DNA from 3 places in the Dissulfurimicrobium sp. genome. Region 3 is predicted to be linked to each of the others. Evidence: riboswitches for the same ligand, from Rfam matches in the RefSeq annotation. Region 3 holds a riboswitch; each other region holds the start of a gene.
The links. Region 3 has a riboswitch for cobalamin ahead of ACP5SG_RS00730 (sirohydrochlorin cobaltochelatase). Riboswitches for the same ligand answer to the same signal wherever they lie in the genome.
Positions count from the first base shown of each region.

Region 1 (10,913 bases), on a different contig from region 3:
CTATAAAGCTTAAAGGGAAGATTGCTATCCTTACAGGGGGCACTAACCTCTATCTAAGGGCGCTCATTGAGGGCCTTGCGCCTTGTCAGGGCGAAGACCGCGCCTTGAGGACAAGGCTCAAGCGGATCCTGATGGAATCAGGACGAGAGAAATTGTACAGATTTCTCGCCACCATAGACCCCAAAACAGCTGCCCGTCTACATCCCAACGACAGCTTCAGGGTGATACGGGCTATAGAAATTTACATCCTAACCGGTCAGCCGCTTTCTATGTGGCATGAAATACACCGAAATAACACAAAAATTAGGCCTTACTGTATCAAGATAGGCCTCATACGCCCTATAGATGAACTCTATACAAAGATAGACAGACGAGTTGATAAAATGATCAATGCCGGCCTTGTCGATGAAGTAAGGCGACTCCTGGCAATGGGCTTCGATCCTAGGCTCAAGCCCTTGCAGTCGCTTGGCTATCGGCATATTATCCGGTTTCTTGCAGGCGAGGTCAGCTTTGCCGATACTATAAGGCAACTTAAGATGGATCACAGGCGTTACGCTAGGCGCCAGCTTATCTGGCTCCGCAAGGAACCAGGGGTGAAGTGGTTTCACCCAGACGATCTCGTAAGGCGGGGAAAGATATGGCCCGCAATCTCAGGGGGTTAGGCAATTGAACATACCAAATCTTTTCACTTTGATACGGATCGTCCTGATCCCCATTTTGATCATATTTCTAATAAACGGGAGATTTTTTGAGGCGCTGATCGTATTCAGCCTGGCAGGAGTGACTGATGCCCTTGATGGACTTATAGCGAGGATGCTCAGACAAAAGACAAAGATCGGGGCGATCCTCGATCCGATAGCTGATAAACTGCTTTTGACATCATCTTATGTAACGCTGGCGGTTGTCGGAAGGCTGCCAAACTGGCTCGCCATCGTAATAATAAGCAGGGATATCATAATAGTAGCAGGCGTCCTGATCCTATTCCTGCTTCAAGAAGACGTAGAGATAAAACCTACAGTCCTCGGAAAGCTCACTACGCTTTCACAGCTTGGGACTATATTCATAGTCCTTCTAGGCCAACAGATTGGGGTATTTGCGCCTCTTGTCCGAGTTTCAGGTCTCCTGACGGCAGCGCTTACGGTCTCGTCAGGGGCACACTATATGTTTTTAGGGATAAGCCTCTTGGGAAAGCTAGATACTGGAATGCACAGGCACTAATCAAGTTAAGAAGACATGCTGCGCCAAAGGTCTTCGATCCCTCGTGCCTTTGCCTTGACCGACTTCTTTATCTCATCAAAAGCGTCGTCGCATATAGCCAGACGTCCCAACACCATCGGATCAATCTCTTTTTCAGGCTTATTTACTACTGTCGCGCCCATGTAGTGCACCAAATAATCGGCCAGCGCTATCCTTACCAGATAATCAGGCGGATCAAGCTCGAGAAATGGATCATGATGCCTCAGGGCGACTATCTGAAACGGCTCGGGGAGCCCCCATCTTTCAGCCAGTCTGGCACCCCAAAGCTGGTGATCGACCCCCCATAGCCATTCAGCCTCCTGCCTAGTGGTGCCTTCCTCCTCCGCGAGCCTAATCATGACCATCGGTGCCTGCGCCATAAGTACCAGCCATCCGATATCGTGTAACAGCCCGAGTGTATAAAGATCGGCCTCTTCCCCGCCATCAGGCGCAAGGTCTTGTGCTATGACAGCGGTAGCGATAAGGTGCCTCCAGAGGGCCTCGGCGTAAAGGCGAACCTCGGGGGCTACGGTCAAGAAACGCTCTGACATGACGACCCCAAATGTGATTCTTACTATCTCTTTGAAACCGAGAAGCGATATCGCGTGTTTTATGGATGTAACCTCTACCCCTATGGAATAAAATGCATTATTTACAACCTTGAGCACCCTGATCGCCATGGTGGGGTCTCGGCTTATAATATCGGCCAGATCAGATATCTTTTTTTTGTCATCGCTTGCAACCGCAAGTAGTTTATGGACAACTGAAGGAAGGGTTGGTAGGTCTTCTCCCGCCCAGTCTATGGTCAAAATCTGTCTGCAAGACCTTGCCATCAACAAGTCCGCCTTCAAGCAATTCAAAAAACCCATGCCTGGCCTATCCATTCAATTGCCCAACCAACCGGATAGAGGCTGTGGACAGGATATCCATATTAAAAGGAGTCCAACCGGAACAGCAGCACAGAGGTTTTTTATTTCTATCACAAAATGAACATGAATCTCATAATTTTTATACTATTTCATCTAACAAATGGCAACGGATTTATTTATTGCATGCCTTTATTGCAGCCTCTTATCCAATAAAAATGCATCCCGACAGAAAGATCATAATCCTTTTCAGTTTTATAGTTTTAAAACAGCCACTTAAGCCCTGCCCAAAATGTCCTTGCCGGCATCGGATAGTTAGGACGTAAACGTAGTTCCTATCAAAATAGACAGCACCTCAAAAAATGACAGGTTGTATGCCCCCATAAATATGGAAAACATACCTGCAAGGATCGGGGACAAAAGCACTATCCATACCACCGGCCTTTTACTGCGCAATTTTATCTATCTCCCCATAGGAAACCCCGAAGACATTCCTGTAAAAGCGGTCAACCACACCATCGAAATCTACGTCCTTGAAATATTCCGGATAGGTCTTCATGGCCATCCAGAGGGCGATGGGCGCAAGCCTCGGAGACCATGTCGACCATTCAGGGGCCTTATAGACCCTGCCGTCTTTTACCGCCTTTATACACCTCCACTGGGGATTATTAAGGATGTCCAGGGCCTTATATGGCGCATATCCCCAGATGAAGATTACATCAGGATTCCAGGCGATTATCTTCTCCATGGATACATCGGCGCTCCCGCCCCAGCCTTGTGTAATAGATGATGCGGGATTTACCGCACGGATCTCCTTGAGCACGTCGGCCAGGAGGCTGCCCTTACATGCAACGCTTGTCGGTCTCCCTCCGTAGTAAACCCAGAGGACCCTTCTTATCTTGTCGGCAGGTATCCTGGACACCCTTTTCTGAATGAGCCTGAAGATCCCTTCCATCTCGTTGATGGTCTTCTCTGCCTCTCTTCCCCTCCCAAACAGCCTTCCAAAAAGATCTATCACACCATAGAATTCATGAAGGGTCTTCGGGTTTATCTCTATGACCCTCAATCCGTTTTGCTCCATGAATCTTACCGTCTCATGGGAGTATGACCATGTAATGACAATATCGGGCCTGAGTCTAAGGAGCGCCTCTATGTTCACATCAGCCATGCCGCTGGCTACAGGTACGACATTGTCCTTCCAGTCCGGCTTTGCGGCCTTGAGCAGATTATCATGGGCATATGTATAAGTGCTGACGCCGACGACCTTGTCCCAGATATTCAGAGCAGGGATCAAATCACTGGGACCTACGAGGATTACGGCTCGTTTCACAGGGACCTGTATCTTGACAGCCCTGCCTAGATAGTCCTGACAGGTTATTTCCGCAGCCCACGATATGGACGCCGAATATATCAAGGCCAGAGGCAACAGAGACATGATCAACCGCACCCCTGCGCGTCCGCCGACAGCAATGACACTTTTCCACAGCCGCCATTGCGGGGGGCGCCTATGCCCAGCCATGCCCTGATCATGGAGTTATGCAAGGGTCTCATCGGCGCATCTCAAAACAGCCACCTTGCCCCGACGGCTATAGTCCTGCCAGGCATGGGATAGCTCAGGACATATTGATACGCCCTGTCAAAGAGGTTTTCCACAGACGCCGTAAGTTCAAGGTGTTTTATAGGTCTATAGGAGCCTTTTATACTGACGACGGTAAAGCCACCCTTGTTTACCACGACCTTTCCATACGATGGCGGGCTCCAGTCCTGCACCTTTTCACCCCCTGTGTAATTTGCAATGAGCCTGGCGTCCCACCTCTCCTGACCGGCCTTCACGCCGAACGCCCCGGTCCATCTGGGGGTATAGAGAAGCGTTTTTCCGTATTTGCCGATCTCAAGCTCGTCCTTGCTCGAATATCTTGTGAGGTAGGTGATATTGGCAAACGGCTCAATGGATAGATTTAACCCGGCCGCCAGCCCCGCATCATAAGAGATATTGGCCTCAATGCCCTGGATGGCCGCCCCGTCAACGTTTTTAAAGGTCTGGGCCTTGAGCGCACCGTCGTAATAGCTCAATATCTTGTCTTTAAAGTCCGTATGAAAGAATGTGAGACCACTCTTAAAAAGACCTTTTGAATACCCAAGCCCTGCGTCATATGTCGTGCTCTTCTCAGGTCTTAGACCCGGATTCCCGATATAATGCGTCCCCCAATCTGATACATAGTCTGTCGCCAGCTCGTCAGGCGCAGGCGCACGGAAGGCAGTGCCAATGCTTCCCTTGAGCTCGAAGCTATCTGTGACTTTATATACCAGCCCACCCCTTTCCGTCACATGGTCCAAGGTTTCCTCCCTTGGATTAAGGCCCTTTATACCTGCTGTTGAAAGTATCTTGTCCTCGAAATAGTCATAACGAAGCCCTGCACTCAGCAAAAGTTTTTTATTGAGCAGACTGAGCCTGCCTTCTGTAAATGCGCCATAGCTGTCATATCTTGAATTCGGGCTATAAGGCGCACCTATGTTTCTCGAACTATCAACCTCTATCCTGTCCCATTGGCCGCCTGTGACAAGCCTGAAGTCACCGCCAAGATCGAATGTCTTTTGAAGATTAGCCCCCTGCGTATATGTATCTATCGATGTGATATTTGAGTTGCCGGGGCCGAAATTCATGCCCCCATGCCATTCGCCCTTTTCGGTTACGTGATAATAGCCTGCGTCGATCGTTTTTGTCTTGTATTCCACATCAACGCCGTCCCTTTCCTTCCTGTCAAAATTATCAGGATCAGGGGCATATCTCGGCCCTGGAGAGCCTATGGCCCATCCCCTCCAGTGCTGAAGGCCCATGGATATGTGATGGCCGTCGAGAAACTTGTAACCCAGACGTAGCGACGCCGTCTCGTCGTTATAAGCCGTATTCCTAATCCTGCCGTAGTTCCTGGTATCATAGTCATCCTCTGACGAACGGCTGCCGGAGAAATAAAAATCAAAGGGCCCCTTCTTTCCGCTCAGCTCCGCCTCTGGTCTCCAGTAGTCGTATGAGCCGGCCTCGCCGCCAATGGAGCCGTGGACGCCCTCTTTTCTCCCTTCTTTTGTTATGACGTTGATGACACCACCCATTGCAGAAGAGCCGTAGAGGACAGATGCAGGGCCTTTTACTATCTCAATCCTTTCGATATCGTCAACAGGTATCTCTGCAAGATTTACCGTGCCTGCATAATGGCCATTGATAAGGACAAGCACCCTGCTTTTCAGCTCACTCATAAGATCTGTTGTCAGGCCTCTCAATTCAATTCTGCCTGTAAGTGCGCCTGGATATTTGTGGACATGGCCGATCCCAGCCTCTGCAATGAGGTCTCCGGCATCCCTGGCGGTAGAATTCTTTATGTCTTCCTGGGTGATTACCTGGACAGATGCAGGGACGTCTTTTTCAGGCTCCGCAATCTTTGTTGCAGTTACGACGACCTCGCCCAATGGCATGGCCGCTTCATCTGCAGACGCAGAAGCGGCAAAAAGGATAAGAACCAAGGAAAAAATAAGATTTATTGCTGAAAATAGCGTATTTTTCATCTCTTCCTCCCTCGAGAAGTCTGTTGTTGAGTTTTCATGGTCTGGATAGGTCTTCCGGCTTAAGGGCAACGTCAATTTCCTACTCGCCCGCCTTCCCATCATGGTGTTACCCAGGACAGTGGCTTTAAATCGGGCTTTCGTTCCCTTTTACGGCTGCGGGGCAGCGGGAGAATCACACTCCTCTTCCCTGGCATCCAAACTATAGTATTTTTAGAAATTCCTTATCGATTTAAAAAACATGCGGTAATCGCCTGCAATCACCCCCCTTCAAAACCGTATACAACTGGTCAAAAACCAAAAACTCCTACCTTTTTCATCTGTACCATCTCAACAAGGCAGTCGGCTCTCAGTCCTTCAATAGTATGATAATCAGCACCAAGCTGTGACGCTATCTGAAGGGCCAGATCGGTCTTGATGAACCCACTCTTGTCTTCTGTATCCACAACGATGTAATCTGTCGAGCTCAATTCACTGAGGAGTTGGGCCATCTTTCTGACCTCTTCACCTATCGGGGCCCCTGAAATACCCTGGTTGGCCCTACCGTCTGTTATGAGCACGCCGATAGCCCTCATTTCAGGCGATTTGACCGTTGCCCGTTTGATAAGTCTGTAGGCCTCCAAAAGCCCCGCCGCCAAAGGGGTCTTGCCGCCGACAGGGATTTCCCTCAGTCTCCTTGAGGCGTTTTCAACGCTTGATGTAGGCGGCAGTATGACCTCGGCCCTGTCTTTTCTAAAGACTATCATGGAGACCCTGTCTCTTTTCTGATAACAGTCCATGAGCAGGGACTGGACAGCCCCTTTGGTCTCCACCATCCTTCTCCTGGCGCCCATTGAGCCCGACCCGTCCACAACAAAGACTACGAGGTGACCCATCTTTTTCTCCCTCTGCTTGAATCTCAGGTCATCGTCGCGAATCAGGATCACCTCTGTCCTGCCCCTTGCCTTTTGATGAGGGGCCGCGGCCCGGAGCGTTGCATCGATGGCTATATCATCCTTCTTTCTCTGGACGCTCTTTACATACCTGCCGCTCTTGTCCCTTGACCCTGTCTTTGTCCTTCTGCCGGATACAGACCGGTTTACCCGGTCCTTTCTGAGTATTATCCTTTTTGTCTTAAACAGCCCGCCGGTCTCAAAGACCTCTTCTTTGGGGTTTGATTCCATCTGTTGGCGGCCGCCGTCATCCGGCCCGTCCATTCCGGCCTGATCGGGGCGGGACCCATCAGGCTCACGGTGTTTACCGCTCGATTGAGACCCATGCTGTTTCTCCTGCCCGTCAGACCCTGTCTGTTCCCCGTGTTCCTGACGCCCCTCCTGTTGTTCCGTCTGCTGCTCCATCTGCTGCTGTTGCTGTTGCTGGGATACCCTTTTCCTGTGCGCAAGCACAAGAGGGGCGACGGCGTCCACGTCATCCCTCGTCACTTCTTTGCGGCCGCAATAGGCGGCATGGGCCCGTGCGGCATACATGAGATATATGTCGCCCCTCGATCCGGGGATATTGTTTTCAATGCACAATTGCGCGATATAATCCCTTGTCTCAGCCGGGATGACCGTATCTTTCAGAACAGAACGACAGGAACGGATCTTATCCCTCAGGCATCGGTCCTCCCTGCTCAAAGACCGGCCAAAGACATCGGGCGCCGCCTTTTTAATAACCTCTATCCTCTGCGGCCCTTCTTTTAACCCTTCCCACAAGACCATCATACCGAAACGGTCGAGCAGATGGGGCGAAAGCACCCCTTCCTCCTGGTTCATGCTTGCAACCAGGATAAACCGTGAGGGATGTCTCAATGCAATCCCTTCCCGCTCAACGATGTTTTCTCCGCGGCCCATGGCCTCGAGGACAAGCGAGGCTATATCGGGTGAGAGCAGATTGACGTCATCAATATAGACAACGCCACCATCGGCGCGGCCCAGGACACCAGGCTGAAAGACCCTCCTGCCTGTCTTTATCGTATCTTCAATATTTACGCCCCCCATAAGGGCGTCTTCCGTGATATTGAGCGGGAGGTCTATAAAAGGGAAGGCTTCAGGCAGTATCTCTTTAAAAAGCCTTGAGAGCGTTGACTTGCCGCTCCCCTTTTCACCAGCGAACAAAACACCCCCACAATTAGGATCTATGGCATTTAAGATCAACGCAAGTTTCGCATCGTCATGCCCGACAAAGTCACTGAATGTCATGCCCGCAGAACCCCGGTAAGCGCTGTCTCAAGCCTTTCCATACCTACCCCCATCTCTTCAAATGGAAGCCTCTTCATTCTGTGGCTCAGGGCGAGCTGGGCCACATCCCTGATGTCATCATCGCTTATGGACACCCTGCCCCTGAAGGCGGCCAGGGCCATTGCCGCCTTCATCATCACGATATCGGCCCTGTGGCCATCGAGCTCAAGCGAGGTGGTGACGCCTACGATTCTTTCAAGTGCAGCATCAGGAGGTATGATACGGCCGAGCCTCCCCTTTGCCGCCATGATCCCCTTTGAAAGCCCATCCTGTTCGGGCTGCCAAACAGCTGCAAATGCCTCTGGATCGGCATCAAAGGCGGCCCTTCGTCTGAGTATCTCTACCCTCTTCGCCTTGTCCTGGATCGATCCAACCTGCACGCACAGGCCGAACCTGTCCAGGAGCTGCGGCCTTAGGTCACCTTCCTCAGGGTTCATCGTTCCTACAAGAATAAACCTTGCAGGATGCGTAAAGGACACCCCCTCCCTTTCGACCGTATTTACCCCCATGGCCGCCGAGTCCAGCAACAGATCCACAATATGGTCTTCAAGGAGATTCACCTCATCGACGTATAAGAAATTCCTGTTTGCAGCGGCAAGTATCCCGGGCTCAAATCTCTTTTCGCCTTTTTTGATGGCGTGTTCGATATCGAGCGTGCCTATCAGCCTGTCTTCCGTGATACCGAGCGGGAGCTCGACGACCTCCATCTTCTTTCTTTCACGTTCAAGACTGCCTTCGCTCTCCAATATCTCCCTGCACCCGCTGCAAAGAAGACCGTCCGGATCGCAGTTAAAAGGACACCCTTTCACCACATCGATCTCAGGGAGGAGTTCGGCAAGCGCCCTCACTGCCGTGCTTTTGGCGGTCCCCTTCTCGCCCATTATCAACAACCCGCCTATCGATGGGTTTATCACGTTCAATATCAATCCGGTCTTCATCTCATCCTGGCCGACTATCGCAGTAAACGGGAATATCATTTAAGGACCTCCTCCATCTTTTTCTTCCATGCCTCCACCTCTTCCTTAGTGACAATATCTATGCCGCCTCCCTGAAAATCGCCCTTAATATCACCCATCCGTTCCTCGATCCACCCCTCTATCTCCACATACAACTGGGTCAGGGCCTCCTTGACATCTGGCGCAGGGTCCCACAGGCCCCGCTGAGCCACCTCCATCAGTCTCCTTGCCATCTCCTCCAGCGCCCATGGATTGTTCTCTTCAAAGAATCTTCTGTTCTCCTCATCCATCATGAAGGTGCGGGCTATCTCATCGAATATCCAGTCATCCACCTCTTGAGTGGTCGCCTCCCATCCATAGACCCTCCCCACCCTTTGCGAGATATCGCCAGCGCCCTTGTATCCATGCCTCTTCATCCCCTCAATCCACTTCGGATTGAGCAGTTTGCTCCTGACCACCCTTCTTATCTCGTCCGCCAGGTCGCGCACCTCGACGTGTTCCGGCTCCCTCGTATCGCCGTAATAGGTCTTGACCTCCTTGCCGGAGATGGTCCTTGCCGCTGCGGTCATCCCCCCGTGGGTCCCGAAATAGCAGCAGCAGCCGAAGAGGTCGTATTCGTCCGTTACGACCTTGTTGTAGGTGACGTCAACGGTCTTGAGATTTTCGGCCAATTGTCTGTGTCTTTCAGCGCCGAATATCCCTTTGCCGTAGGCATAACCGTTCCAATAGACAAACACATCGGAGAGGTCCTTTTCTTCCTTCCAGGCGGATGCATATACGGCAAGATTGACGCCGGCCTGATAGGTGCCTGGCTTTGAGGCGAATATACGAAGCGTTGCGTCGCGCCACACGTCTTTAGATGATCGGTCATCATCCCCGATCCGGGCCAGCGTATGTCTTCTTACATGGTTCATATCAAGCGGCTCATCCAATGAGGCGACCGCCTGTACGGCCTCGTCCAGGAGTTCCATGCAATTTGGAAAGTTGTCCCTCGTTATGCCTGAGACACGAATTGTCAGGTCTATCCTCGGCCTGCCCAACTCGGCAAGCGGGATTATCTCAAACCCCTTTACCCTTCCGTTGGAAAGCCATACAGGTCTCACCCCGAGGAGATACATCATCTGGGACATCCCCTCGCCATCCGCCCACATGATGTCGCTGCACATCCAGAAGATAGCGATATTTTCAGGATACCTGCCTTCTTCGCTCAGATGTTTTTCAATTACGGCATCCGCCAGCCTCCGCCCAACTTCCCACGCGGCCTTTGTCGGGATTTTATAAGGATCTAGAGAATAGAAATTTCTCCCGGTCGGCAGGATGTCGTCCCTGCCGCGTGTGATGAGCCCGGATGGCCCGGCAGGGACATATCCTGCCTCAAAGCCATGCAGCAGGGCATCTATCTCCCTTGATTCCTCGATTCTCCTGTTTAGATCGAGTATCCTTTTCTTGATCTTTATCCATGGGTAAGTATCCCACTTGACATTTACGCCTTTGGCAATATCCAGCAATGCATCTCCATCCGCGTTGAACATCTTCACCCCTCCATATTTATTACCTCTTCGATCAGTCTTTTCCCTATGCGGTCTATCTCCTCCAAAAGCTCACCATGCCCCTTTTTTCTGACGGGATGGACGCCGCCCGGGTTGGAGAGTAATTCGCTCAAATCCAACCCCATCATCTTCGCAATCTCACGCCTCAATGAAACATCTTCACCGGCGTCATATCTCAAGATCGAATAGATAAAACCTGCCCTCCTTTCTCCTTCAGGCAATTCTCCGAATACATGCATACCGTCCTGAATCTGGGTGTTTCTTGTCCTCGACAATGCGCCGTGGGCCTCCCTGACTATTTCGTCAAAGGGCAAGGCGTGAAGTCCTTCGTCGTCCAATTCACAAAGCCCCACCCTTTTGACCCTTCCCGTCCCTTTATCGACGGTAGAGACCTTTATCTCCTTATCCAGGTTCGTCTTCTTTATTGCATCCATTATGAGATGCTCAAGGGCATGGACCCTGGCCTTATCCAGACCCTTCACCTGTTCGTATTCGCCCAGAAATCGTCCCAGCTCCTCCAGTTCCTCA
Region 1 is NZ_JBMFRG010000029.1:7,509-18,421, reverse strand. Features, by position in the region: gene miaA (tRNA (adenosine(37)-N6)-dimethylallyltransferase MiaA) at 1-662, shown strand, start outside; gene pgsA (CDP-diacylglycerol--glycerol-3-phosphate 3-phosphatidyltransferase) at 667-1,218, shown strand; gene ACP5SG_RS05275 (HDOD domain-containing protein) at 1,224-2,069, opposite strand; gene ACP5SG_RS05270 (ABC transporter substrate-binding protein) at 2,548-3,537, opposite strand; gene ACP5SG_RS05265 (TonB-dependent receptor plug domain-containing protein) at 3,663-5,663, opposite strand; cobalamin riboswitch at 5,691-5,876, opposite strand; gene ACP5SG_RS05260 (VWA domain-containing protein) at 5,951-7,840, opposite strand; gene ACP5SG_RS05255 (ATP-binding protein) at 7,837-8,856, opposite strand; partial or broken gene cobN (cobaltochelatase subunit CobN) at 8,853-10,913, opposite strand, start outside.
Region 1: linked by a shared signal. The riboswitch ahead of ACP5SG_RS05265 (TonB-dependent receptor plug domain-containing protein) and the one ahead of ACP5SG_RS00730 (sirohydrochlorin cobaltochelatase) in region 3 are both predicted to bind cobalamin.

Region 2 (10,913 bases), on a different contig from region 3:
TAAGGGATGCATATTTGTTGCGGTTAAAGAGGCTTTATCAGACAAAAAAAGATATGGAAGATGAGGAAGGGCTTCTTGTCAAGACGGCAAAGGATATAGAGGCACAGACGTTGTTGCTTGAGACTCAAAGGAAGGAGAGACAGGCCTATCTTGCACAGATTGAAAAACAGATGGAAGGCCACAAGGCGCTTTTGCGGGACATTAAAAAAGCGGCACAATCCCTTCAGGATATTGCCGCCGGACCTGGTCAAATGGGTTCGGCTTCAGGAAGGAGAGTGGGGATTGGAGAAGGAAAGGATGCGAAGAATTACTCATTCGCAGCACAGAGGGGCGAATTGCCACTGCCTGTGGATGGGCGCATCATAATGAGCGACAGGAACGGCGGTCAGAGAAAGATGCCCGGCATTATCATTCAGGCACCTTTAGGTGCGGAAATAAGGGCTGTCTTTGATGGAAGGGTGGTATATTGTAATGAATTGCCGGGATATGGAAATGTGCTGATAATAGATCACGGCGGTGGTTATTACAGTCTCACGGCCCAGGGGAGGTTTTTCAGATCCGTTGGTGATAGGGTTATGGAAGGGGATGTCATAGGGGTTGTAGACGGCGGGCCCTTGGTGTCTGAGGGGATATATTTTGAATTGAGACATGGTAGGGTCCAAATAAATCCATTGAAATGGTTGAATGTCAAAAACTGATCATTGCTTATTGCCTATCTTTTTAAATAGTGCTTTAATGTTTGTAATTCAATCGAGGTATATAAAAGATGTTTAGGTCTCCAAGAGCCATTCGCAAGTGGGCGGTTATAGCCGCCTTTTCCCTGTTTTTTATAGCCGCCGGCATCTATCAAGCCCATTATCTGTCTGCAGCCAAGGAAGGTGGGACCTATGAGCAATTAAAGCTCTTTGCCACAGTCTTTGATCTTGTCCAACGTAACTATGTGGAGGAAGTCAATCCACAAAAACTTATATATGGCGCCATTCAGGGCATGCTTACATCGCTTGATCCCCATTCCTCTTTTCTCACACCAGATGAATATAAAGAGCTTCAAGTGGAGACCAAGGGCGTATTCTCCGGAATTGGTATAGAGATAAGCATGAAAGACGGCATAATTACGGTTGTTTCGCCCATAGAAGGCACGCCAGCTGACAAGGCAGGGCTGAAGGCGAACGACAAGATAATAAAGATAGGCAATAAGAGCACCAAAGATATGACGCTGATGGAGGCTGTAAAGCTCTTGAGGGGCGAAAGAGGCACCAAGGTCACGATCACGGTCTTCCGCGATGGATGGACGCAGCCTAAGGATTTTACCATCACGAGAGACGTAATCCCTATCAAAAGCGTGCATTCAAGGATGCTTGAAGATGGTTACGGGTATATAAGAATCAGTAATTTTCAGACCAATACGACCTCTGATTTTGAAAAGGCCTTGTCAGAGTTAGAGGGCAAGAGCGGCGGGCTCAAGGGCCTGGTTCTTGACCTGCGGAATGATCCAGGTGGTCTTCTGGATCAGGCGGTGAGTATTTCCAACGAGTTTATAAACAAAGGCCTTATTGTTTATACGGATGGCAGGATGCCCGATCAGAAGATGAGATTCGATGCCCGTCCTAAAAAACATGTCAGAAAGTACCCCATTGTGGTGTTGGTCAACGAGGGGACAGCCAGCGCCTCAGAGATAGTGGCTGGCGCGCTTCAGGACCACAAGAGGGCTATAATTATGGGCACGCAGACCTTTGGAAAGGGCTCCGTGCAGACCATTATTCCCCTGGAAGACGGTTCGGCGGTCAGGCTGACAACAGCGAGATATTATACACCGAATGGGAGATCCATCCAGGCAAAGGGGATAACGCCTGATATAGTAGTGCCCTATATACCTCAGACAAAGGCTGAAGAAAACGGCGAACCCACGCATTTCCTTAAGGAGCGGGACCTTGACGGCCATTTGCCAAGTGAAGACGATAAGACGTCCAAGACCAAAAAAGAGAGGCGTCAGATCGACGAACAGCAAAAGGGTAACATTTCGTTAGACCACAAACCGCTGGATAATCAGGTCGAAGAAGCCCTCAGGATATTAAAGGCGTGGTCTTTGTTTACTCAGCTTTCAGGAAAGACCGTTACGGCCGCAGCCGCCAACTGAGAGCCTTTGGATCTTCAAGCCATTCTTCGAGTCGACACCATTTCCTTTAGGGCGTCAGGCAAGCGGGTATGACCGGAACAAAGCCAAGGCCATCTAAGAGGCCGACCAAGAATCGGCTTTGGCACTCCATGAGTGTGGTCTTTATACTGGCGGTAATTGCAATAATAGCGGCGTTGGTGGTCTTTATATATTTGCTTCCGGCACCGGAGGTAAAGGGTCCGCAACATCAAGGCCAGCAGCCGCTCCATCCCCTGCTTGAAGAACCAGGTATAATCGTGCCGCCATCCTCTATTCAGACGAAGCCGCCTCAGGTTCGGCCAAGCCAGCCTGCAATCCCGCCTGCGAAGCCTGGGCCGCCTGCCAAGACAAGAGGAAGAGAGGCCCGGCACCCTTTGCCTCAAAAGGAAAGGCCCGAGATCGCTATTCTGATTGACGATATGGGTTATAATCTAGCTATAGACGATGCCCTTTTGTCGCTCGATGCCCCCATTTCGTTCGCCTTTCTGCCGTTGGCACCGCATACGGCAAGGCTGGCCAAAAAGGCCTCTCAAATGGGAAGGGATGTTCTCGTCCACCTTCCGCTCGAACCATTGGACCCACATATAGATCCTGGACCAGGGGCGATCAAGGTCGACATGTCGCCTGACGTCATGCTCATGATGCTCAAAAAAGACCTGGATGCTGTACCTGAGGCGATAGGGGTCAATAATCACATGGGTTCCAGATTCACCGCCGATAGACAGGCTATGGAGGTCATTATGCCGGAGATAAAAAGGCGTGGTCTTTTTTTTGTGGACAGTAAGACGAACAATAAGTCAGTAGCCTATTCTGTGGCCCGCGAGATGGGCGTGCCATCCGCGGCTAGATCGGTTTTTCTTGACCATAATCAAGACCCTTTACTCATAAAAATGGAACTTAACAAGGCTGTGCGGCTTGCAAAACATGGCAGAGGCGTTATCGTAATAGGGCACCCGCTTCCCAATACAAAAAAGGTGCTCTGCGAGGAGCTACCGATGCTGAAAAAGGAAGTGAAATTGGCGCCGATACATGCCCTTGTACGTACTGATTGATCTATTGCGGTTGCAATGACTATTTTGATTTAAAGGACTTCCATGAAATACGGCGAAAAGGCGGTGATGGAGGCGACACTTGAGCCGTGGCCTAATCCATGCCCTGAGCGGGATTATATAATTGAGATAAGTTTTCCGGAATTCACCTGCCTTTGTCCGCGTTCGGGCTACCCTGACTTTGCGACCATCAAAATACAATACATACCGAATGATTTCATAGTGGAGCTCAAGTCCCTGAAGCTCTATCTCAACAGTTTCAGGGACAGGTATATCTCCCATGAGGAGGCGGCGAATGCAATCTTTTCGGACCTCCTTGATCTTTTAAAACCGCGTTTTTTAAAACTGGAAGCCGATTTTCATCCAAGGGGCAACGTCCATACCGTTGTAAGGATTGAGACATAGATATGCCTCATGCGGTTGGCCATGTTGCCGATAAAAATCGATGCAGGCGGTCTGGCTTGTCGAATAGCTGGAGGACTGGATATTTTTGTGGTCTAACAAAAAATATTTAATTGGAGTAATTCATGGCTGAGAAAGACATAGAGAGCTTGATGCATGAAAAGAGGATCTTCAGACATCAAAGACAGGATGCCTGGATCAACAGTTTTAAGGATTATGAGGCAATTTACAGATATTCAATGGAGGATCTCGAGGGATTTTGGGCGCAAAAGGCAGAGGAATTCGTCCGCTGGGACAAGAAATGGGATAAGGTACTTGAATATGATTTTTTCAAACCCGAGATTAAGTGGTTTTTGGGCGGTAAGCTGAATGTCTCTTATAATTGTTTGGATCGCCATCTCATTGACGGCAGACGCAACAAAGCTGCGATTATCTGGCAAGGTGAACCCGAAGATGATGTCAAGGTCTATACATACCAGATGCTCCACCGCGAGGTGTGCCGTTTTGCCAATGTGTTAAAAAAGATGGGGGTCAAGAAGGGAGACAGGGTGGCGATATATATGCCGATGATCCCGGAGACCGCAATAGCTATGTTAGCGTGTGCGCGTATCGGTGCGGCGCATAGCGTGGTCTTTGCAGGCTTTAGTGCTGCAAGTTTCATGAGCCGTGTCAAGGATTGTCAGGCCGAGGTGGTTATAACCTCTGACGGTGTTTTCAGGAACGGCAGGATTATACCGCTTAAAGACCGCGTGGATGAGGCGCTCGACCAGTTTCAATGTTGTCCATTTGTGCGACATTGCCTAGTGGTGAGAAGGACTGGCTGCGACGTCACGATGAAGAGCGGGCGCGACAGATGGTGGCATGAAGAGATAGGGGCCGAGGATATATCCGATTCCTGTGAGCCGGTTTCGATGGATTCAGAAGACATGTTCTTTATACTCTACACCAGCGGCAGCACTGGTAGGCCGAAAGGGGTTGTTCACACTACTGGAGGTTACCTTACCTATGTGGCCAGTACGACCAAATGGGTCTTCGATCTCAGAGACGACGATGTCTATTGGTGCACCGCGGATGTAGGCTGGATTACAGGTCACTCGTACATCCTTTACGGACCCTTGGCTTTGGGCGGTACATCTCTTATGTTTGAGGGTATGCCGAGCTGGCCGAGACCTGACCGCTTTTGGCGTGTGGTTGAAAAGTTCAAGGTCAATATATTTTATACTGCGCCCACTGTCATACGTATGCTCATGCGAGAGGATGTAAAGTGGGTCAAGCGACACGACCTTTCCAGCTTGAGATTGCTCGGATCCGTGGGTGAACCAATCAATCCTGAGGCCTGGATGTGGTATCATGAAAATGTCGGGCAAGGCCGGATGCCAATCGTAGATACGTGGTGGCAGACGGAGACGGGCGGCATACTCATCTCGCCTATCCCTTATGCAACGCCTTTAAAGCCGGGTTCCGCAACCTTTCCTCTTCCAGGTATTGAAGCCATGATTGTAAGAGGTGATGGTACACCTGCCAATGTAAACGAAGGCGGCAACCTTGTCATAAAGCGTCCGTGGCCTGGGATGTTGAGGGGTGTATATGGGGACCCTGGTCGTTTTAAGACCCAGTATTTTGACCACTTTCCTGGTATGTATGAATCAGGCGACGGCGCGCGCCTTGATGAAGATGGGTATTTCTGGATCATGGGGCGTATCGATGACGTAATCAACGTCTCGGGTCACAGGCTCGGCACTGCGGAGATAGAGTCGGCCCTTGTGGCCCATCCTGCTGTGGCCGAGGCGGCGGTCGTAGGGATGCCGCATGAGATAAAGGGGCAGGCAATATATGCCTATGTAATCCTGAAGGCCGGTATTGCAGGGACAGAGGCCTTGAGAAAGGAATTGAAAGACCATGTCAGGAAGGAGATAGGACCCATTGCAAACCCTGAGGTGATACAGTTTGTGGAGGGGTTGCCGAAGACCAGGAGCGGCAAGATCATGCGCAGGATACTCAGAAAGATTGCTGCAGGCGATACAGGAGACTTTGGAGATACCTCTACCTTGGCGGATCCAGCTGTGATAGACTGGCTTATAAAGGGCAAGGAAGAGCTGTTTAAGACACGCTGAAACGCTGATATTGCGGAGGCATGATCAAAGTAATGGGCAAAGGCCATGATGCAAATGCGCCGAGAAGGACACATCTTGCAAATGAAAGGACGTTTCTCGCCTGGATAAGGACTGCCATCGCCATCATGGCCTTTGGTTTTCTGGTGGCAAAGCTTTCCCTTCTGACAAGACTGCTTTCCGAGACCCATCCTGAGGCTGCGACCTTTCAGTCTGACATACCCCTATATCTCGGGGCAGGCACTATAGCCATAGGCGGGCTCCTGGGTATATTTGCCGTCGTCAGGCACTATCAGATCAAGCGCCAGATAGATCAAGATACATTCAAACCGTCGATATTGCTTGATATCATGGTGGCCCTCATACTTTTGATGATTTCTTTGTTTGTCGTATTCTATCTCATACGTCTGCTTGGTTGATTGTTTGTCGGGATGGAAGGTGCAAAAGCCAAACAATCCGCCGCAGTCGATTCTTGAGCGATTTATATGCTTGACAACCTTTCTGAGGGCAAATAGAGTTTTATATTAAAATTAAACAAGACAACAGGCGCCGCGAGGCTTAATGGGGAACCCTGTGAGAATCAGGGACGGGCCCGCCGCTGTGATCGGGGACGAAGGTCGTAGTAATGCCACTGGCTTAGGCTGGGAAGGCGCGGCCGGTAGATGGATCCGAAAGTCAGAAGACCTGCCTGTTTGATAGCTGCCCTTTCGAGGCAAGGAGTGGGGCGGTTGCTGTCCTGTTCGGTAGCTGTAGGATTTAAGCGGATAAAAGGGCTATTCCGGATCCATGCACCTGTTTTCTTAAGGTGTTGATCCGGTTCTTTATTTGGAGCTCTATTCTATTAAGAGAAGGTGTCTGATGTATTGCTGGATTTTTACTGTCATAACTATTTTTTCATTTTTTATCCCGAAAACCGCCTTGGCCCAAGGGCTGATGGTCTTTTTTGTCGGGGATTCTGACGTCTATACCTGTCGGAAAGCGTTATCGTCCATTGATCTTCCTGGACTTAAGGTCTTGGTCTTAACTGAAAAGGATCTCGATGCCCCAAGGGCCTCGGCTGTGCTTTCGTCTATGGATGTAGCTGTCTTGGATGCTATGCAGGGGGGACTTACCGATTGGTTGACCTCGCATAAAAATTTAATAAATCCAATGGCTAAGATATATGCCGTCCGTTCGCCAGGCAGATCAAGGGAGTTGAAAGGTCAGGGTGTCATATTCGACGAGACGGTCAGGAGATACTTCGATTATACGAGTGAAGAAAATATCCGAGGGCTCATTCTATATCTTGCGAAGACCGATTTAGGCGTTCATGTCTCTCCGCCAGCGCCGGTCGTGCCGCCCGAAGGGGGTTTTTATCACCCCGATGCCCATGCCTTTTTCGCTGACGTCGGCGAATATGTGAACTGGTATAAAAAAACAGGCCATTTCAATGACAAAGGTCTCTGGTCACTAGTGGTCGTATTTCCAACTTTTACCGTTGATTCAAGGAAAGGGCCGCTTGACGCCCTTATAAGGGCATATGAGGCCAATGGTATAAATACGCTGACACTCCTCTATTCCCCAAAGGACGGGCCATCCGAGATAGACCGTTTGATCTCTGAACCGCCCTTAAATGACGCCCTTGGTTCCATCACGAGTTTTGTATTCAGATTCAGCTCTCTCCTTTCCCCTAGACTTTTGAAGGTACTTGAGAAGGCGAATTGCCCCGTTTTCAATCCCCAATATCTTTTTTACACATCGAGGGACGAATGGATGAAGTCGTCGCAGGGCATGGCCGCCAGCGAGATCACCATGCAGTTCTCCATGCCGGAGCTCTCTGGCCTTGTAGAACCTACTGTTGTCGGGGCGAAAGAAGATATGAGCAACGAGGGTCCGATATATGTCCCGATCAAGGATGAGATAGATATACTTGCAAGGCGGGTGGCAAGATGGCATGCGCTTAAAGAAAAACCGAATAGGGATAAAAGAATCGTCCTGATTTATTATAACCATGTCCAAGGCAAACAGAATATAGGGGCAAGCTACCTCAATGTGGCGAGGAGCATCAAGGTCATTGTTAACCGTCTGAGAGCTGAAGGATATATGATCCCGAAGGATGTAAGCGAGGACGAGATCAAGGACCTTCTTGTAAAGGTTGGGAGGAATATAGGTTCGTGGGCCCCAGGCGAGCTTGACAGATTTATGGCCAGCAATGATTATGTCGCGATCGACATGAGGCAATATAAGAGGTGGATAAAGGGAATTGACCAGGGATTCTTAAAGAAGGTCGAAAAGGATTGGGGGAGGCCTGAGGATTCAAAGATAATGACCCGCGACGGGCGGTTTATCATCCCATGCATCCGTCTGGGCAATCTGACCATTGCGCCGCAGCCTGTAAGGGGGTTCAGCGATGATCCCGACAAGCTCTATCACAGCACGATTGTCTATCCGCACCATCAATACGTGGCTTTTTATCTCTGGCTTCAAAAGGTCTTGAGGCCTGATGCCATGATAAGCCTCGGCACTCATGGTACACATGAGTGGCTGCCTGGGAAGAATGCCGGCCTCTCGGCCAGCTGCTCACCGGAGGTGCTGATAGGCGATATCCCAAATATCTATCCATATATAGTTGATGACGTGGGTGAAGGCATCCAGGCCAAGCGCAGGGGGCGGGCTGTGATAATAGACCATGCGGTCCCGCCGTTCAGGCAAGGCGGTCTCTATGCCGAGTATTCAAAGCTCGCAGCCCTCATAAGTGAGTACGAGGCATCCGATTCGAACGATATAAAGGCCGCAAGGCTTGCACGCATAGGTAAGCTTGCAACAGCGCTCGGGCTCTGTAAGGACCTCGGGGTAAAAAAAATAGATAAAGACTCAGTCAAGAGACTTGAAGACTATCTCATTGAGATAAAAACCAGCCTTGTACCGTACGGTCTCCATACCTTTGGGGAATCCCCTAAAGGTGAGGCGCTTGATGAGATGGCCGCAGCTGTTTCATCAGGTGCAAATGGTGGAAAAGATCGCTACCTTAGGCTCATTTCTGAATCGGGTCGGGATGAACTCGATGCGCTTGTCAATGCCTTAAACGGCGGTTTTATCCCGCCGGCCCCCGGCGGGGATCCGGTTCGGAACCCCGAGAGTCTACCGACAGGCAGGGACTTCTATGGCTTTGATCCGGAAAAGGTCCCGTCGAAAGAGGCGTGGGGCCAGGGGAAAAAGGCGGCGGAGGAGATTATTGATGGTTATCGAAAGGCTCACGGCGGCAGGTATCCCGAAAAGACAGCCATAGTCCTCTGGGCCGTCGAGACTATGAGAAACGAGGGGGTGAACGAGGCGACCGCACTCTATCTCATGGGCATGAGACCCATATGGGATCGTAGGGACAAGGTAAAGGGCGTCGAGCCTATTTCGGCCACAGAATTGAACAGGCCGAGGCTTGATGTGCTTTTGCAGATGTCTGGTCTTTACAGGGATACCTTCCCATCGGTTGCGCTCCTTCTTGACAAGGCGGTGAAAGAAGCCGCTGTACTCACAGACGTTGAGAACTATATCAAGGATCACACCGAGGCGCTTAAAAAGACCCTCATAAAGGCGGGTTATACCAGAGCCGAGGCCGATAAACTCTCGACAGTTCGTATATTTTCCGAAAGACCTGGGGCATATGGTACAAAGGTAGCCGAGATGACCGGCGCAAGTGGTCTTTGGGAGGATGATTCAAAGATCGCTCAGGCGTTTATGAACATGGTCTCATTCGGTTATTCAAAAGACATGTGGGGGCAGGATGCAAAAGCTGTGTTCCGCTCACAGCTCAAGGATGTAAGCGTCACCGTCCAGTCGCGCTCTTCGAATCTCTACGGCCTTATGGACAACGATGACGTCTTTCAGTATCTTGGCGGACTCAATATGGCCGTAAAAAAGATCTCTGGGAAGGCGCCGGATAGCCTCATATCCGATCAGAAAGATCCTCGAAACAGCCGAATGGAACCCCTTTCCCTAGCTATAGGTACGGAGCTCAGGGCTAGGTATCTGAACCCTGTCTGGATAGAAGGTATGAAGAAGGAGGGTTATGCCGGGGCGCGTGAGATGTCTAGGTTTGTGGATAACATGTGGGGGTGGCAGGTGACTACCCCTGAGATGATAGACAGGGCCAAATGGGACGAGGTCTATTCAGTATATGTGGAAGATAAATACAGGTTGGGACTTAAAGAATTCTTCTCAAGGGAAAATCCATGGGCATATCAGTCTATTACTGGGCGGATGCTTGAGGCGGCAAGAAAGGGCTATTGGAAGGCCGACGACAGGACATTGATGAGGCTTTCAAAAGAATATGCACTGGATGTGATTAACAAGGGTGTGGCGTGCTGTGATCATACATGCAATAATCCCCTTTTAAATCAGATGGTGGTTAATATTATATCCATCCCAGGTGTCATGGCCCCGAAGCTCGTTGAGCGGTTCAAACTCGCCATACAAAAGGCGACCGGGAAGACCATCGATGCCCAGGTCAAGCAGAGGATCGATCTCCTCACTAGACTGGGGAATAGGGCCATCCTGGTGTCAGATGAAAGGCCTTCATACGATCCGTGGGTCAAGGCCAGGGCAACGATCGGCGAGACGACAGGAAACGATAAAGGAGGGGTTGGAACTGAGGGCATAAAAGGTACGCATAGCATCCAAAATGCCTCCAAAAAGGCTGATGTCAAGGGGTATAAGGTGAAAGAGCTTGGTCAAAGGGATAAGAAAGAAAGGGCGGACAAGGCCGATGTCTCTTCATCGGGTGTCCAGTGGGCTGCGGCCGTCTTCGTCATGGGGATTGTGGTGCTCGTAGTCCTTGGGATATACAGACAAAAAAGGAGATGATTTATCATGGAGCTTAAGGCGCTTATTCTTGGCCTGCTCTTTAGTATAGGGATCTTTGCCTTAAAGAGCGGGACGGGGTTGTATTACGCCGCAATCCAAAAAAAAGGCATTTTCGGTAAGACGTTGCTCGTCTTGACCTTCATTGCCGTATATGTAGGGCTGTTCGGGCTTTCGTTTTTTGTCTTGGGGCGGATTAATCTTGTTCGTCATCTCGATTTTATAAACGGTCTTTTGAGGGCCGGGATGCTTATCCATCTTGTCCTGGCAGCATTTACGGCCGTTTGGGGTGTAGTCCTCCTTAAAGAAGGCAGCCGATACAGCCTTGGCTGGCTCACCCTTTCTGTGCCATGCCCTGTC
Region 2 is NZ_JBMFRG010000032.1:6,404-17,316, reverse strand. Features, by position in the region: gene ACP5SG_RS05650 (murein hydrolase activator EnvC family protein) at 1-698, shown strand, start outside; gene ACP5SG_RS05645 (S41 family peptidase) at 767-2,137, shown strand; gene ACP5SG_RS05640 (divergent polysaccharide deacetylase family protein) at 2,206-3,207, shown strand; gene queF (preQ(1) synthase) at 3,250-3,609, shown strand; gene acs (acetate--CoA ligase) at 3,732-5,720, shown strand; gene ACP5SG_RS05625 (YidH family protein) at 5,741-6,136, shown strand; cobalamin riboswitch at 6,245-6,423, shown strand; gene ACP5SG_RS05620 (cobaltochelatase subunit CobN) at 6,576-10,556, shown strand; gene ACP5SG_RS05615 (DUF2162 family putative transporter) at 10,563-10,913, shown strand, end outside.
Region 2: linked by a shared signal. The riboswitch ahead of ACP5SG_RS05620 (cobaltochelatase subunit CobN) and the one ahead of ACP5SG_RS00730 (sirohydrochlorin cobaltochelatase) in region 3 are both predicted to bind cobalamin.

Region 3 (10,913 bases):
TAGTGGAACTCATGGCCTTTGAGCCTGGGGATGCCATGCTGTGCAAAGGCGGTCCGCAAACCCTCCTTGTACATAGCCGCAAATGGTCCAGAGACAGGTTCTATCTCCCTGTATCCGAGTGCTGACAAGCGGTAGTTCATCTTGGCTCTGACCGGATATATGCCGACCATTGGATAGAATTTTTGGTCAAGGCCTTCTATACCCTGGGTAAGGTACATAAAACCGCCGCATTCGGCATAAACGACCCCGCCTCTAATCGACCAGTCCCTGATCGAATTGAGCATCTCATGGTTTTCAGAGAGCCGTTCAGCATAGAGTTCAGGATAGCCGCCGCCAAGATATATAGCATCTATACCATCAGGGATGGCTGTATCTGAAAGTGGACTGAATTCTGTTATCCTCGCCCCCATTTTTCGGAACAGATCGAGATTGTCTTCATAATAGAAACAGAATGCCTCATCTCTTGCAATTCCTATGGTTATTTCATGCCCTTGGGTGTATCCGTCATTGTTGTTCTTAGGACCGTCTCCGCCTGTCTCGGAAATAGTACAGTCCAGATTCAAAGGCTCTTTGATTTTAACTGGTTTTATCTGGAGGTCCATAAGTCTTTCTAGATCAATGAAATCGGACACCGCACAGGAAAGCCTTTCTACAGCCTTTTTATCGAGCGGGGCGTCGTTTGCCATAAATAGCCCGAGGTGGCGGCTTGGTATCTCAAAATTCAGGTCCCTTGGGAGGTACCCCAGAAACAGATCAGAGTTACAGTGCCTTTTAATGGCGTCTTTTAAGAGATCAAGGTGCCTTTGGCTCCCGACCCGGTTAAGAATTACGCCTTGGACAAGACCCGGGTCAAACACCTCGAAGCCCTTTATAATAGCGGCGACCGTTTCTGCCATTGAACGTACGTCAATGACCAGGATAACCGGTAATCCAAGGCATCTTGCGAGAGATGCACTGCTCGAGACCCCGCCGTCAAAAAGACCCATAACCCCCTCGACTACGGCTATATCCGCCCCTTTTGCATGGTCAAAGAAGGTCTCTTTTACAAAATCCTCCCCGCACATCCATATATCCAGGTTCCTTGACATCCTTCCTGTCACCATGTGGTGCAGGGTGGGGTCTATGAAGTCGGGCCCGCATTTAAAGGGTTGGACATCGAGACCCTTTGACTTAAGGGCCGCCATGATGCCAAGTGCCACGGTGGTTTTACCTACTCCGCTTTGGGTGCCGGCGATGAGGAACGTCTTCATAGAGACATTATTCACTTCTCTCCGCATATCTCTATACCACTGTCTTTAGCGGCATCTTTTATATGTCTTACAAAGATGTCTGCAAATGCATCGTTTTCACTAAGACCGTGGATGTCTGCGATCACCTTTATTCCAGCTGACTCAAGCCGCCGTTTCCACGAAGTATTAGCGTCGCCTGCCATATCATTTCGTGCATGGTCACCAGCCACTTCCATGAATGGTTTGAGCAGCACCTTTCTTATCTTTTCAGCCTTAAGTTTGTCCATGACTTGATCAAAAGATGGAAAGCCTTCTACTGTACCTATGAAGATCTTGGCATCCGGGTACATGGAGCGCATGACGTCTTGGAGTTCTGCATAGGCTCCTGACGAATAATATTTGTTTCCATGTCCCATATAGACAAGGGCCGCCTTTTTTCTTTGGGCCTCTCGGACATCTTCCGCTACAGCCCTTGCCGCTTCCTTAATATCGTCTATATACGGATGGACATCGCCGTTTGCGCCAAGTGCGGGTCTGCCTATAGCCAGCCTTTCAAACGGCATATTTTTGGTTTTAAGGGTTTTTATGGCCTCAAGCCCCTTGACATAAGAGACAAGGTCGTCGTACTCCTCGCCGTTATATATGTGTAGCGACTGAACTATTATATTAGAATAGCCTTTGTCTTGAAGGTCGGCTATGGTCGCCAACGGGCCTTTTACGCTGAAGATATCGGGCGGCAACGACTTGTTTGCTGCCTTAAAGTCCTTATCGTGTATCCTCTTGTGCCATATCTTGCGGATCATGTTTGATGTAAATGCGACCTTGACCGGTACGCCGGGGCAGGCATCTTCGACCCGTTTTTTGATATTCATGATGCCGGTAAGTGCCTCAGGATAGCTGGTTCCAAAGGCGGCAAGCACGATAGCGGCGTTTTCTCCTTTTGTCTCTTTTGCAGAGACGCTCACGGATTGCAATCCCAAAGATATTAAAAGCGTTATTATTAACCATGCTGATTCTTTGATCATTTTTTACCTCCTTAAGATCTAGTAGATTTTTTACATAAAACAAAAATCCCGAATCAAACGCCTTGGTTGATAGGCAGTTGGATTCGGGACAGCCCTTTTTATCCGCTTAAATCCTTAAAATTTATCGTTTCAGCCCAAATGGGCGGCCGTTGCTCTTTTTGCCGCGAAGAGCGCGGTTTCTTAAGACAGGCAGGTCTTCTGACTAACGGATCTTCCTAGCGGCTGCAAGTCTTCCCAGGCGATTATTATCTTGCCCAGTGACTCGTTGCAGTTGCAGCCTTAGTCCCCGATCACAGCGGCGGGCCCGTTCCTGATTTGCACAGGATTCCCTATTAAGCCTTACGACACCTGGTTTAGATTTTGGATGTAAATTATTTGCCTTAAAGGGGCTTGTCAAGATAGCGTTTATTTGCAAGGAAGACTTCGCACGCTTTTGATGGATTTTGTGTTATGGTAAATAAAAAGTAAATAAAAAATTAGATAAACCGCACAACCGGTAAAGATGCCAGAAACGATAAAAACAAGCCGCAGCCCGACTGGTTTTTCTGTGCCCTATCAAATTGTCGCATTTAGTATCTTGATGTTGTTTTCGATTGTCGTCGTAATAAGTGGCATAGGCACATATAAGATATCCATCGATGGGGCAAGGAACCTTATGGAGAAGCGGGCGGTGGACATAGCGGTGAACATTGGCATCACGCTAGACCGATTCGGCTTCAAAGAGGAGTTCTTCGAAGAGTTGATCCGCTCAGAGAGATGGAGAGATCTGGCCTTTTTAAGTTTGTATGATCAGGAAGGCACGATCATCCTACATTCAAATCCAAAACTCCTTGGTAGGGAACAGAAAGACGAATATATAGAGAAGGTTATAAGAGATGAATCTCCGCTCATACATTTTTCAACCCTTGCTACAGGCGAAGAGGTCTTTATTTTGGACTTCCCATTGCAGCTACACAAGAGGTTTCTGCGCGTATATCATTCATCTAGATTTAAAAGGGGCATGAAAAAGGATATGGATCAGGAAAAGACAGAAAAGGTATTTTGTCTCAGGGTGGCTATTCATCCATATCCTGCAAATGGGATCGTAAGGAAGGCGAATTTTCAGATAATCCTGGTAGGATTCTCGCTTGTGATACTTTGGGTGCTTGCCATTTTTTTCTTCCTTGCCTGGCGGCGCGGAGAGAGATTCAGGGCGCGGCTTCGAGAGCAGGAGAGGCTTGTGGCCCTGGGGGAGATGGCGGCGGTTCTTGCGCACGAAATCAGGAATCCATTGAGCAGTATAAAGGGGTTTGCCCAATATCATCTTGAACAGGGCGACCTATCGCCGGTCTTAAAGGAGGATATGGGCATTATCGTCGGGGAATCGGAGAGACTCGAGCGTCTTACATTCGATCTCCTGGCCTATGCCAGACCTGCTATGCCGCATGAAGAAGAATTTGATCTTGAAAAATTCTGTAAAGAGCTTGTAAGGGGTCTGGTCGTACCTTCCGACAGAATCAGCATTGTTTTAGACTGCAAGCAGGCAAAGATACGCCTGGATAAGGCTAAGCTTACACAGATAGGGATAAATCTACTTCAAAACGCGGTTGATGCTGTGCATGAGCATGGCGGCGAGGTCGGAGTCGCCATGCGATATGGTGAAGGAAGGTTTGTTATGGATGTCTGGGACAGCGGCCCAGGTCTTCCGGGGGAAGTAAGACAGCACCTGTTCGAGCCGTTTGTTACTACAAAGGCTAGAGGTACCGGGCTCGGCCTTGCCATTGTCAAGCGTCTGACAGAATCCCTTGGCGGTTCAGTAACCATTAAAGATCGAGGTCCTGTAGGGCCTACTGGAGAGGGTGGCGGTACGTTGGCAGAGGTCATTATACCGATTCCTGAGCAGGAGGAAGAATCTTGAGTAAAGAGAAGATGAAGCGGATATATATTTGTCAGTCTTGTAACTATCGATCATTTAAATGGCTTGGTCGATGCCCTGACTGTGGCGTATGGAATTCATTCACAGAAGAGATTGAAACCTGCGCAAGCGCGATATCCCTTAATGCTGGCGGTTGTCCTGAGCGTATGTCAGAGATTGCGACGCGAGCCGAAGGATGCCGCATAATCACCGGCATAAAGGAGCTGGACAGGGTCTTGGGTGGAGGGTTAGTTCCTGGTTCGGTTGTCTTGCTCGGCGGTGAGCCGGGGATCGGAAAATCCACGCTCCTCCTCCAGTTCCTTGGTCATATTTCTGGTCTCGGCAATAAGGTTTTATATATAAGCGGCGAAGAGTCGCCTGAACAGATAAGGATGAGAGCGGAGAGGCTCGGCATCGAGATGGGCGGGAAGGAAGATTTTTGGTTGGCTGGTGAGGTGATGCTCGAACGCATAGAGAGATATGTATCTGAACTGTCACCCATGTTTTTGGCGGTAGATTCCATCCAGACCGTGATTTGTGAGGATTTGGAATCGGCCGCAGGGAGCATCTCACAGATTAGGGAATCGGCTGCAAGGCTCATCCGCATGTCGAAACCGAGGGGGTTGAGCGTATTTCTGATAGGTCATGTCACAAAGGAAGGTGTCATTGCTGGTCCGAGGGTCCTTGAACATCTAGTGGATACCGTACTCTATTTTGAAGGGGAAAGGGGCCACGCCTTCAGGATATTGAGGACCGTAAAGAATCGCTATGGCCCGACCCACGAGATCGGAGTGTTCGAAATGACCGGCGAAGGTCTTAGAGAGATAGTGAATCCTTCAGAGATATTCCTTACCAGCAGATCGGAGGCCGTAGCCGGTTCGGTTGTGACGGTTTGTCTCGAAGGTACAAGACCAATGCTCGTTGAGATACAGGCCTTGGTGAGTCGGTCTTATCTTGCCAATCCCAGACGGACATCTACGGGTTTTGATGCAAATCGCCTTGCCATGCTTGTAGCTGTAGGCGAACGGCATCTGGGGACTGTGCTCTATGACAAGGATATCTTTATTAATGTGGCAGGCGGTCTCAGGATAATTGAACCAGCCGCCGACCTCGCGGTCCTGATGGCCATTGTTTCGAGCCTTAAGGGGATCCCGATCCCTGGAGGAACAGCTTTGTTCGGCGAAGTCGGGCTTACTGGTGAGGTCAGGGCTGTTACAATGTCAGGCGCCAGGCTGAATGAGGCAGCTAGACTAGGCCTTAAATGTTGTTTGATACCTTGGATGGGTGGTAAACAGTCAGATACGCCAAAGGGTCTTGATGTGGAGTTTGTGCGCGACGTCAAGGTATGTGCTGAGCGCCTAGGCCTCTGATCCCTTCTGTGGATAAAGAAATTTATTTGCTTTCCTTGACAGCCAGATGTTATTGCCATAAATTCACAAAAATTGATGCATGTTTTTATACACGATGAAATCAACAATTTAATAATAAAAGGAGTAAAATTATGTCTGCTGACAACGTGTTGCATGTTGGTGATTCCGATTTTGACTCAGTGGTGCTTAAGTCTGACCTACCTGTCTTGGTTGATTTCTGGGCTGCCTGGTGTGGGCCTTGCAGGGCCATCGCCCCTGTTATAGATGAGCTTGCATCTGATTATGCAGGAAGGGTCAAGATAGCCAAGATGAATGTGGATGAAAATCCAATCACCCCTGGAAGGTATGGTATAAGGGCCATTCCAACCCTGATTATCTTTAAGGGCGGCAAGGTAATGGATCAGATAACCGGCGCTGTCGGCAAGGGCGCTATAGAAGCGGTCCTAAACAGGTTATTGTCCTAATGTCAGAGCCGCAACTGATCATTATAGGAGGCGGACCAGCCGGCATGGCCGCTGCCCTCTATGCCGGAAGGGCCATGATCAATACCCTTTTGATCGAAAAGATAGCGCCAGGCGGTCAGATGTTATGGACAGATAAGGTTGATAACTATCTTGGCTTTCCAGACGGGGTGCTGGCCTATGAGCTGGTTGAGAAGATGGCTGCCCATGCGAGGAGATTTGGCGTAAAAGAGATGGCAGGCGAAGTCTCTAACATCGAATCCGATGAGGCGCATGGCTGTGTGCACGTAAAGGTTGGCGATAAGCTCTTTTCCCCTAACGCCGTCATTGTGGCCACAGGGGCAAGCCCGAGGAGGCTTGGTGTAAAAGGTGAGGCTGAATTTACGGGCAAGGGGGTTTCTTATTGCGCTACATGTGACGCTGCGTTTTTCAAAGACCAGAAAGTGGCGGTTGTAGGTGGTGGCGATACGGCCGTGCAGGAGGCCGTTTTCCTTACAAGGTTTGCCAGCAAGGTCTATATTATACATCGTAGGGATCGATTCAGGGCAGTTAAGATACTGGCGCAGCGTGCCTTGTCCGATCCTAAGATAGAGCCTATATGGAATACAATAGTCGAAGAAATAGAGGGCGATAGTGTGGTCAGTGCACTTGCCCTTAGGAACAAGGTAACCGGCGAGCCGAAGAGGCTGCCGGTGGATGGGGTTTTTGTCTTTATAGGCATGGATCCAAATACAGGGTTTGTGCCTGATGCTGCAAAGAAAGACGGACAGGGTTTTTTGATTACCGATGAATGGATGCGTACATCGCTTCCAAGGGTGTTTGCGGCCGGAGATTGCAGATCCAAGCCGCTGCGGCAGATAATCACTGCTGTCGGAGACGGCGCTACGGCCGCTTTTGCAGCAGAACAATTAATCGAGTGAATTAAAGTGATCACTAAATGAGAAAGACAACGTCTCTAATCAGGTGGATCTCCGCCGCGTTCCTGGTTGTATTTTTCGTTAGCCTCGTGTCAGGTTGTGGTAAAAATATTTTCAGCCGCAATGTAAAGAAGACCGGAGAGGAGGAGATGCCGTTTTCGTCTCTGTATCCAACAAGCAAGGCAAGCAGAGGCAATGAAAAGGAGATGGTCATGGAGGCCATGTACGACTATGAAAGGGGGCTTTATTCAACAGCTGCCGAGCAATTTCAGAAGATAAAAGACCAGTTTCCTTTCAGCCCTTATGCCACATTGGCCGAGCTTCATTTGGCGGATTGTAAATTTTATGAGGGTGAATATGAAGAGGCTGTAACCCTTTACGAAGAGTTTGAAAAGCTTCATCCCAACAATGAAGTTGTCCCTTATGTGATCTATCAGGAGGGCAGATGTTACCACAGGCTCATGTCAACTGCAGATAGGGATCAGACGGATACGCGTAAACTCATTGAGACCTATGATCGCCTTTTAAAGCGCTTTCCCAATAGCCCTTATAGCTTTGAGGCAAAGAGGCGCATAAAAGAAGCCAGGCAGATGTTGGCGGAACATGAGTTGGTCGTGGCCCGTTGGTATATACGAACCGGGCAGTATCCACAGGCAAGGGCGCGTCTTCAAAATGTCCTAGATCTATACCCTGATACTCCTGCAAGCATTAGTGCTCAAAAGCTATTGTCAAAGATAGCTCATTCAGGCACAAGGGCAGATCGGGTTGCGGGTGGGCGCGAAAAAAGGGGCTGGATATATAGGCTGTTTCCATTTTAGCCATAAGGCCTTATCAACGATCGGCGCGGATTGATTTTATAAGGTCTATAAAGGCGAGTGCAAGCGGCGACAGAGTTCTGTCTTTACGCCATAGGAGATAAAATCTACGCCGGAGATCCACGCCTTTTAGTGAGGCTGCATGAAAGATGCCCGTGCGGATTTCTTCCTCGACCGCCTTTCTTGAGATTATCGCAAGACCGAGTCCGGCCTTTATCGCCTGCCGCACTGCCTCTGTACTCCCTATCTCGGCTACTATATTTAATCTGTCAAAGCAAGGCCATCCTGCGGACGTAAGCGCCCTTTCCGCTGCCAGCCTGCTGCCCGATCCCTTTTCTCTGACTATGAACGGTTCATATAAGACGTCGTTGAGGTCTATCTCGCTTAAACCGTCTAGTCTATGGCCTTTTGGGACGATCAACACCATTTGATCGTCCATGCATGGCTCAAATATCAGCTCAGGTCTTTCCAGACATGCACCTGCAATGCCTAGTTCTATCTCTCCGGATGCAACCATATCGATGATCCCTGCCGTATCACTGATGCGGAGGACAATGTTTACGTCTTTTCGTGAGGTCTTGAATCGTCCAATGAGGTCTGGCAGTAGATATTGGCCGGGTATATTGCTGCCCCCGATGCGTAATCGTCCGCTTTCACCTTTTACAAAGGCACTCATTGCCTCTTCGGCCTCGGCTACGAGATGGAGGATCTGTTTGGCATATGGATAAAGCGCCTCCCCGGCCTTTGTAGGCAGCACTTCCTTGCCCGTTCTGTCGAACAACTTGGTGTTGAGCGCCTCTTCAAGGGCCTTTATGTGGCCGCTGACAGTGGGTTGAGTGAGATATACAGCCCTGGATGCGCCGCTGAAGCCTTTTTCTTGCCATACAGCCAAGAAGATTCTGAGTTGATGGATATCCAACATAATCTATTATATCTTATTTTGATCTCGGTCAGCAGCCCGATAATAATTTTGAATAAATACCTCGGCCTTTAAACAGGTTATACGGCCCGATATAAAAGACAAGGCCTTATTTTAATAATGATATCAATGACGCCTAGTCGTTGCAGCGGCGACTTCATCGACTTCTTCCAGGTCGATGTAGATCAAGAGTCCTGTTATGTTATTGTCTGGATAGATATCGCCGAAGAGTCTAATATATCTCTTTATCTGTTCGAGATCGGTCCGTTTAGAGCCGCTTGAGGTTTTGAATTCACCGATCAGGATGCCTGCATCGCTCTTGATCACCCTGTCAACCCTGGATATTTCTCCGTTTTCATCGGCGACCTCCATCTCAACCGAGATCTCCGCGCCATCTCCCGGCCAAAAAAGTCGCCTTGCAGCCGGAAGGCAGATGGTCCTTGCTGTTTTGGCTATCCACATATGTATTTCATCTGTCGGGAATCCCGCAAAGATATCTTGGTTTTTTAGCATGATCCTTAGATATGACTCAACCGCAGTAGGTTCGCATCCTGTTTTGATCGGTCCGTTCAATAGGGACAACAGCATGTGAACTGAATCTCCGATCCTGGCGGCATATCTCCTTGCCGCATCCGTCATGGCCTGGACATCTCTTTTTTTCAACAAATGCTGCCAACCAGGGTGTTTTTGTAGCCAATATTCCATGGCTTGCCCTGTCTCAGCTGTCCCCCTATTATCATCTCTAGTGTCCGCAAAGACTTCATGGATCTCGGGGCGTCCTAGTGAGAGGATGCCGTCACTCGGTTGCCAGACCATCTCCAAAAGGTCCTTGAGTCTATTTTTGCCACCCCCCAGTTTGGGCGGCACCAGCATATAAAGTTCATTTTCAGCCCTTGTGACAGCTACATAGAGGGTGTTCAGTTCATCGAGCCATGTCATTTTTCTTTCGTTTTCATACAGCCTTTTCAGCCCTGGCGAGAGCCCGACAAGTTTGGCCGGCAGCTTTAATACCTTAAGCCCTTCATCGGACTGTTCTACAATCCTTATCTTACTGCTGTTTACTGAGAGCCCGATAAAGGGCAGGATCACCACCTTCGATTGGAGCCCTTTTGCCTTGTGGATCGTCATGACCTTGACCGCATCAACCGAGGCGGCCCCTTTTAAAATAAATGGCTCATCCGGTCCATGCCTTATCCAGGACAGGAGGCCGGAAAGTCCGGTGTCCAGAGATTTTTGATGAAATATCTCAAGTAGGTGCAAAATGGCAGGCCAGTGCCTGGTAAACCTGGTCTTTAATTCAAGATCCTTGACGATATAGGTGGTAAGTTCATATGGCGTTAGATATCCCGAAATATCTATCAGTATTTTCAGTACAGCCTGCCAGAATCTCGGGGCCTTCTTTTTTATCTTGCTGTAAAGTGGTTGATCTCTGTCCGGTCCTATCGATTCCAAAAATCTCCATGGGTCTATTCCGACCGATGTCTTCCACCTGTCTTCGATGATCTTGCCTGTGACAACCGCCGAAAGGGCATGGTCGTCGGCAGGATTGTCGAGAAAGTTTAAAAATTGAAGGATTTCACGTACTATACCGTCTTGTCTTATATCCATCTGGCGATTCGATAGGACCGCTATGCCAGCCCGAGAGATAGCATGGGTAAATATTGCGGCCTGGTTGTTGTCTCTCACCAGTACATAGATATCCTGAGGCCTGTTGCGTCTCAATATGTCATCTAGCAGGACCAAGAGCCGCATTGCCGCATCCTCAATGGCTGTTTTGGTGTCTTCCGCCTCCTCTAAAAATTCTATCCTTACATAACCACCATTTTTTTTGCCATTCCGTCCCGGTGGCGGTTTTTGGGCGGCACTTGAAAAGCAGGAAAAGTCTGAATTAAAGCCAAGTTTTTGGTCTTCAGTCCATCTTTTCAGACAATCAGGGTCAAAGAGACTTGCCGTAAAATCCAAGATGACCTTTCCGCTTCTCCAGTTGTGGGGTAGTGCGATATTGAGTACGCCGGATTCAACGATACCTTTGAGGCTGTCAGGTTTTTTTTCAAAGACGTCCCTGTCGCTTCCCCTCCAGCGGTAGAGTATCTGCTTCACGTCGCCTACACAGAATAACGATCCACCTTGAGAGAGGGAGTTTTCTATCAGTGGTGCCAGCCCTTGCCACTGGATGAGGCTTGTGTCTTGGAATTCATCGATCAGGTAGTGAAAGAGCCTTTCTCCAATCCTAAACTCCAGCTCAGAGACGATGAATTTATCGTGCATCTTCTTGACCAATCT
Region 3 is NZ_JBMFRG010000003.1:29,213-40,125, forward strand. Features, by position in the region: gene ACP5SG_RS00725 (cobyrinate a,c-diamide synthase) at 1-1,250, opposite strand, end outside; gene ACP5SG_RS00730 (sirohydrochlorin cobaltochelatase) at 1,262-2,254, opposite strand; cobalamin riboswitch at 2,426-2,621, opposite strand; gene ACP5SG_RS00735 (sensor histidine kinase) at 2,757-4,151, shown strand; gene radA (DNA repair protein RadA) at 4,148-5,518, shown strand; gene trxA (thioredoxin) at 5,650-5,982, shown strand; gene trxB (thioredoxin-disulfide reductase) at 5,982-6,899, shown strand; gene ACP5SG_RS00755 (outer membrane protein assembly factor BamD) at 6,917-7,714, shown strand; gene ACP5SG_RS00760 (selenium metabolism-associated LysR family transcriptional regulator) at 7,728-8,633, opposite strand; gene ACP5SG_RS00765 (UvrD-helicase domain-containing protein) at 8,757-10,913, opposite strand, start outside.